Regions from separate parts of the Streptomyces sp. NPDC032721 genome, predicted to be linked through region 1. Evidence: riboswitches for the same ligand, from Rfam matches in the RefSeq annotation. Region 1 holds a riboswitch; the other holds the start of a gene.

Evidence for each region. Region 1 has a riboswitch for thiamine pyrophosphate ahead of thiM (hydroxyethylthiazole kinase). Riboswitches for the same ligand answer to the same signal wherever they lie in the genome.
Region 2: linked by a shared signal. The riboswitch ahead of thiO (glycine oxidase ThiO) and the one ahead of thiM (hydroxyethylthiazole kinase) in region 1 are both predicted to bind thiamine pyrophosphate.

Annotation. Positions count from the first base shown of each region.
Region 1 is NZ_JBVIMX010000010.1:45,201-48,599, reverse strand. Features, by position in the region: gene thiE (thiamine phosphate synthase) at 1-326, opposite strand, end outside; gene thiM (hydroxyethylthiazole kinase) at 559-1,389, opposite strand; TPP riboswitch at 1,383-1,512, opposite strand; gene ACZ5PB_RS21530 (matrixin family metalloprotease) at 1,678-2,262, shown strand; gene ACZ5PB_RS21525 (hypothetical protein) at 2,267-2,755, shown strand; gene ACZ5PB_RS21520 (hypothetical protein) at 3,190-3,399, opposite strand, start outside.
Region 2 is NZ_JBVIMX010000006.1:279,098-282,496, reverse strand. Features, by position in the region: gene ACZ5PB_RS15425 (NAD(P)/FAD-dependent oxidoreductase) at 1-1,050, opposite strand, end outside; gene ACZ5PB_RS15420 (avidin-fold protein) at 1,118-1,456, opposite strand; TPP riboswitch at 1,508-1,620, shown strand; gene thiO (glycine oxidase ThiO) at 1,618-2,814, shown strand; gene thiS (sulfur carrier protein ThiS) at 2,811-3,095, shown strand; gene ACZ5PB_RS15405 (thiazole synthase) at 3,102-3,399, shown strand, end outside.

The DNA.
Region 1 (3,399 bases):
AGGCCGACATACGCATCAGGACCGAGCAGGCGCCGGGCGGTCGCGGGGGAGACGTCCCGCTGCCCGAGGTGGACGCCGTCGGCGTCCAGCCAGACGGCAACGTCCACGCGGTCGTTGACGATCAACGGGACACCGGTGCCCGCCAGTTCGGCCTGGACCGCCCTGCCGAGCGAGAACAGCGTGCGGGCGTCCGCGTCCGGATCACGCAACTGGACGGCGGTGACACCGCCCTTGACCGCCGCTGCCACGGTGGCGGCGACGCCACGGTCGCCGCAGAGCCGGGTGTCGGTGACGAGGTACAGGGACAGGTCGAGAGGAGGTCGCATGGTGGGTCCTTGGGAGTCTCCCGGCCGGGCAAGGGCGTGGGAGACGTATCGGGAGGTACGCGGGAAGAGAGGCTCTGACCTGCGGGGACGGTGAGTTGTCCACAGGCTTGAGCGCGAGGAGCGGCGGTCGGCCATACTTGATGTTGGGGTCGCCCCCCCGGGCGGGAGGGGGCTGTTCAGCGGGCGGCGTCCAAGCCGTCGCCCACCGCGCAACCCCGCAACATGCCCGCGCTCAGCGCAGGTTGACGGCCTCGGCGAGCCGGTCCGCGCCGAGCTCGTGGAGCGCGTCGAGCAGAGCGACCGCGAACGTCCCGGGCCCCGCGGAGCGCGTCGCGGCGACCTCCGCGGCCACGGTGAGGAGCCCCGTCGCGGCGGTTGCGGCCAGCAGCGCGTCGCCGGTGACAGCCGTACCGGCGGCCACCAGAGCACCGAGAGCACACCCCGTCCCCGTCACCAGGGACAGCAGCGGATGCCCGTTGGCCAGCCGCACCACCCGTGTTCCGTCCGTGAGGACGTCCTCGGGGCCGCTCACCGCCACGGTGCAGCCGTACCGCCGGGCCAGCGTGGTCGCCGCGGCCAGCGCCGCCTCGGGCGCCTCGGTGCTGTCCACACCGCGCCCGCCAGGACCGCCTTCGAGCGCGAGGATCTCGGAAGGGTTGGCGCGAACTACCGCCGGGGGAGCGCTCTCCAGCAGTTCGCGGGCGAGCGCGGTGCGCCAGGGCAGCGGGCCGACCGCCACCGGGTCGAGCACCCACGGCCGCCCGGCCCCGGCCGCCGCCTTCACCGCGACGCGCATCGCCTCCGCCGTCACGGCCGTCACCGTCCCGAGGTTGACCAGCACACCGCCGGCCGTCCTGGCCAGCGCCCCGGCCTCCTCCGCGCTGTGCACCATCGCGGGGGCGGCTCCCACCGCGAGCAGTACGTTCGCGGTGAACTGCGACACCACGGTGTTGGTCAGGCAGTGCACCAGCGGTGCGGAGGTCCGCAGTGACGCGATCACACCCGCCACGGCAGCACGCGAAACGGCAGTGTCGTGCGGAGCGGATACGGAGACAGCATCCATCGTCAACACCCTTCCTACGCCGGCATTACCCGGGCCAGGTTCATGCGGTCGGCGAAAAGGGGAGCTGTCAACTCCCGTCCGCCCTCTCAGCCCGGCTGCTTCCGAGCTCCCGCGGTGGTCGCTACGCAATGTACCCCCTTCGGGAACGGGTGTTCGTGCGCGGGTCACGGCGAAGCCTCCGGACGGCCGGTCCGGTGCACCTCCCTGCGTGGGCCCGGAGGATGCGTCGCGGGAGCGCATGCGCGCCACGGAAATATCACGGAGCGCTATTGTTCGGTGACTATGAGGGTGAACACATTGGCCCTGGCGGCCGCTTCGGCCGCCGTTGTGCTGCTGGCCATTCCGGTACCGGCCCTAGCCGCCCCGCAGGCCAGGCCCCATCTGTGTGAGAAGGGGGAAGCCGATTCCCGCGGGCGCTCCTCGGTGGACGGCACCGAGCTCACGTGGGACGACAGCACCAAGTACGACGACGCGCGGCAGCGAGCGGCGAGGGTCTGGTCGGCGGGCACGCTTCAGCAGGTGAGGATCAAACCGGACGGGGCGACGACCTACGCGGACCTGGAGTGGAAGGACACCCACCACACCGGTGCGGGCTGGAAGCTCGTGTACGGCAAGTGGGATCCGAACACCGGTACCGACTACCTCTGGATGAACAGGGCTTACCTCGACCCCGGGAAATCCCTGGGCGCGGACGCGCACCGCAGACGGGTCGCCGCCCACGAACTCGGGCACGCACTCGGGTTCTGTCACAAGAGCTACGGGAGCGGCAGTTACCCCTCGCTGATGTGGGCGGCCTACGGGCATATCCAGGGCAAGGGGATCAGCTCGCCGACCGCGAGCGACATCAGGGCTTATCACGCACTGTGGGGATGAATTCATGAACAACGGGAAACCGCTGGCTCTGGCCGCAGGCGCCCTGGCGGCCACGGCACTTGCCGCGGGCGGCTGGGCGGGCTACCAACAGCTGGAGGAAGGTGTCGGCTCCGGGCATGTCCTGCGGGGCTACGACGCCATGAGCCCGGCGGGCACCGCGCCGTACGCCGACGACGTCTTCACGGGCCGTGTGCTGGAGTTCGAGGAGCAGCGGGAACTGGCGGACCTGACCACGGACATCTACCGCGTCCAGGTGGAGTCGGTCCTGCGCGGTGACGTACGGGGCACGGTGCGGGTCACCTTCGCGCCGGACGAGGAGCCCGCCCGGCGGCTGACCGACGGCACCACGTACGTCTTCGCGACACAGGCATGGCAGGACACCGTGACGGGTGGTCAGGCACTGCTGTTCCAGGGCGAGATGCGGCCGGCGGACACCACACAAGTGGCCGCGTGGAAGAGAGCCGCTGCTCTCCCCGTGATCCCGGAGAAGTAGACCGCGAAACGTGCTCCCACAGAGAGCCGGGGACGGATGGGGACCAAGTGGATTTTGGCCCCCATCCGTGCACAAACGCCAGGGAACGGGCCAGCGGTCGTACGCCAGGTCAAACGAACCCTGAGCAGAAACGTTGCTGTGCCACTGCCCCGAAGCGCGCATTCTTCACAATTCATGTGCATATCCGGCACTGACCTGCCTGACGATCACATGGTTCGCCGGCGCCGCTACGGCAACCCGGGTGTTTACCTGACGTTCGAGTAAGAGCGCCCGGTGGGCCGTAACCGAACAAAAAAGAACTGCCGACTGCCTCCGCGGCAATCCGCGGAGGCAGTCGGCAGTCCGATGGCCTTCGAGCACGAGCTCCACGAGGCCGGACTCCACCTCGCCCCACTCGTCCTCGCCCGCTGCGCGGGCGCCCGGAACCGAGCAGATCAGCCCAGTGAGTCGAGCGGAACCCCGATCGGGCCCCCACCTGCGGTGAGCCCGCCGAGCAGGGCACCGGGGGCGGGTACTGCGCCGGGGCCGGCCCGGTGCACACCGCGCGCCGCCGCCTCCTCCTTGGCCTGCAGCCCGTCCACGTTCGACTTGACGTCGGCCAGGAACTTCTGAGGGGTGGCCAGGTCCTTGAGCTGCCGCATCTG
Region 2 (3,399 bases), on a different contig from region 1:
CGCGAGCAGCGCCACCAGCGCCCCGTCGCGCAGCCAGCACACCGACCAGGAGGGACTGGAGGGGTCGCCTCGCCACACCATCTCGGCGGCGTCCTCGTGGTGGCCCGCGTACTGCACGAAGCGGCCGAACTGCTCGGACCAGAAGTACGGCACCGGGTCGTAGGCCAGAAGTGCGCCGCCGAGGATGTTCGCGGCGACCGTACGGGGCCCCTGGAGCGCGTTGTCCCAGTGGTGGACGAGCAGGCGCCTGCCGTAGCGGCCGGACGGGAAGGAGGCGCAGTCGCCGACCGCGTACACGTCGGGGACACCGGTGCGCAGGTACGCGTCGGCGGTGACGGAGCCGTCCGGGCCGAGCTCGATGCCGGAGCCCTCCAGCCAGGCGGTGGCGGGTCTGGCGCCGATGCCGACGACGACGGCGCCCGCCGGGATGCGGCGGCCGTCGGCGAGCACCACCGCACCGGGCACCACTTCGGCCACGCGCGCGTGGGTGAGGAGTTCGGCGCCGCCCTCGGCGTACCAGGCGGCCATCGGGGCGGCGATCTTGGCGGGCATCGTCCCGGCGAGCGGCCGGTCGGCGGCCTCCACGACGGTCACCCGGCAGCCGGCCTCGCGGGCGGCAGTGGTGAACTCCGCGCCGATCCAGCCCGCGCCGACGACCACCACGTCCTGCTGCGCGTCCAGCACGGGCCGCAGCCGCTGCGCGTCGTCCAGGGTGCGCAGCAGGTGCACGCCGGGGACGTCGACGGTGCCGGGCAGGGTGACCGGGTCCGCGCCGGTGGCCAGCACCAGGACGTCGTACGGGACGGGCCCGGTCAGGGTGTCGATCTCGTGGTCGGCGGGGCGCACCGCGACGACCTCGGTGCCCAGCCGCAGTTCGACGCCGAGCGCCTCGAAGTCGACCTCGAAGGCGGACCCCTCGGTCTTGCCCAGCAGCACCGCCTTGGACAGCGGCGGCCGGTCGTACGGCGGGTGCGGTTCGGCGCCGATCAGCACGAGGGGGCCCTCGTGCCCCTGCTCGCGCAGGGCCACGGCGGTCTGCACCCCGGCCATGCCCGCACCCACGACGACGATTCGCTTCTGCTCGCTCACCCGACCACCTTACGTATCTGACGTACCGTCAGGAGAGTTCCTCGACCGTGCTGGTACCGCTGCCCTCCTGGGACTCCCATGCCCAGCTCTCGGCCAGCCGAACGCGGCCGTCCGCCGTGAGCTCCACCACGGACAGGCAGTGCCCGGACGAGGTCGTGCCGTCCGTCTTCAGCTGTACGTACCGGAAGTCGAGCCGGTCCCCCGCGCGCGTGCCCACGAGATGTCCCCGTACGACGTCGCCGCCCGCGTACTCGGCCCAGATCCGGCCGTCCTGTTCGTGATAGGTGAAGCGGGTGCGGGTGCCGACCTGCCCCGGGGCCTGGTCGGCGACCGGTGCGAGGACGAGTCCGTCGAGCGAACGGGGCACGGGGGCGCTCCCTCACGGTGTGCTGGGGCCAAGGATTAGGCTGGCCACCGTACAAGCACTCACGGGAGCCCGGCGGACCGGGCTGAGAGGGAGGCTGAACCGGCCTCCGACCGTACGAACCTGATCCGGGTCATGCCGGCGAAGGGAGGGGCTGGACGCCCATGCACGTTCCCGAGCGAAAACCGTACGACGTCCTGGTCGTCGGGGGCGGGATCATCGGTCTCGTGACGGCCTGGCGGGCCGCGCGGCGCGGGCTGCGCACCGCACTCGCCGATCCCGCACCGGGCGGCGGCGCCGCCCAGGTGGCGGCCGGAATGCTCGCCGCCGTCACCGAGCTCCACTACGGCGAGCAGACCCTGCTCGGCCTCAACCTGGCCTCCGCGCGCCGCTATCCGGACTTCGTCGCGGAGCTGGAGGAGGCCAGCGGACTGGACACCGGCTACCGCGCGTGCGGCACCCTCGCCGTCGCCCTGGACGCCGACGACCGGTCCCATCTGCGCGAACTGCACGCCCTGCAACAGCAGTCGGGGCTGGAGTCGGAGTGGCTGAGCGGGCGCGACTGCCGGCGCCTGGAGCCGATGCTCGCGCCGGGCGTGCGCGGCGGGCTGCGGGTGGACGGTGACCACCAGATCGACCCGCGACGGCTGGCAGCGGCCCTTCTGACGGCCTGCGAGCGTGCCGGGGTGGTCCTGTACCGGACGGCCGCCGAACGGCTCTCGGTCGCGAGGGAGAGAGCGACGGGCGCGCTCCTCGCCGACGGCACCGAGGTCGTCGCCGACCAGGTGGTGCTGGCCGCCGGGAGCTTCAGCGGGCGGCTCGCGGGGGTGCCCGCCGAGGTGCTGCCGCCGGTGCGCCCGGTGAAGGGGCAGGTGCTCCGGCTGACGGTGCCGCGCGCGTACGCGCCGTTCCTGAGCCGGACGGTGCGGGCCTCGGTGCGCGGCAGCCAGGTCTATCTGGTGCCGCGCGAGAACGGCGAGCTCGTCGTCGGCGCCACCACCGAGGAGCTCGGCTGGGACACCACCGTCACGGCGGGCGGCGTCTACGAGCTGCTGCGCGACGCGCACGAACTGGTCCCCGGCATCACCGAGCTCCCGCTCACCGAGACCCGGGCGGGCCTGCGCCCCGGCTCCCCCGACAACGCCCCGCTGCTCGGGACGACCGAACTGCCCGGTCTGCTGCTGGCCACCGGGCACTACCGCAACGGGGTGCTGCTGACCCCGGTCACCGGGGACGCGATGGCGGAGGTACTGGTCACCGGCGAACTGCCGGACGAGGTGCGGCCGTTCACCCCGAAGCGGTTCGGCCCGTCCGCCGCTCCCGTCACCACCGTCCCCAAGGAGAAGGAGAAGGTCGCATGAGCCGTACGACAGTGCCCGCCGGGTCCCGGTCCGTGTCCGGGGCCGAGTCCGCGTCCGCGTCCCAGTCCCGGTCCCGGTCCGTTTCGGTGTCCGTGAACGGCGAGCGGCGCGAGCTCCCCGCCGGTTCGACCCTCGACGCCGTCGTCACTTCGCTCACGCGCTCACGCGCGGGCGTGGCCGCGGCACTCAACGAAACAGTGGTCCCGCGCGGACAGTGGGCGGCCACCGCCCTCGCCGACGGCGACCGCGTGGAAGTTCTCACCGCAGTCCAGGGAGGCTGACGTTCCATGGCCGACGATCTCTTCGAACTGGGCGGCGTCTCCTTCTCGTCCCGGCTGATCATGGGGACGGGCGGGGCACCCAGCCTGGAGGTGCTGGAGCGGGCGCTGATCGCGTCGGGCACCGAGCTGACGACTGTGGCGATGCGCCGCCTCGATCCGTCCGTACGGGGCTCCGTGCTGTCCGTACTGGAACGGCTGGGCATCCGCGTGCTGCCCAACACCGCCGGGTGCTTCACCGCGGGCGAGGCCGTGCTGACGGCCCGGCTCGCCAGGGAGGCGCTGGGCACGGACTGGGTCAAGCTGG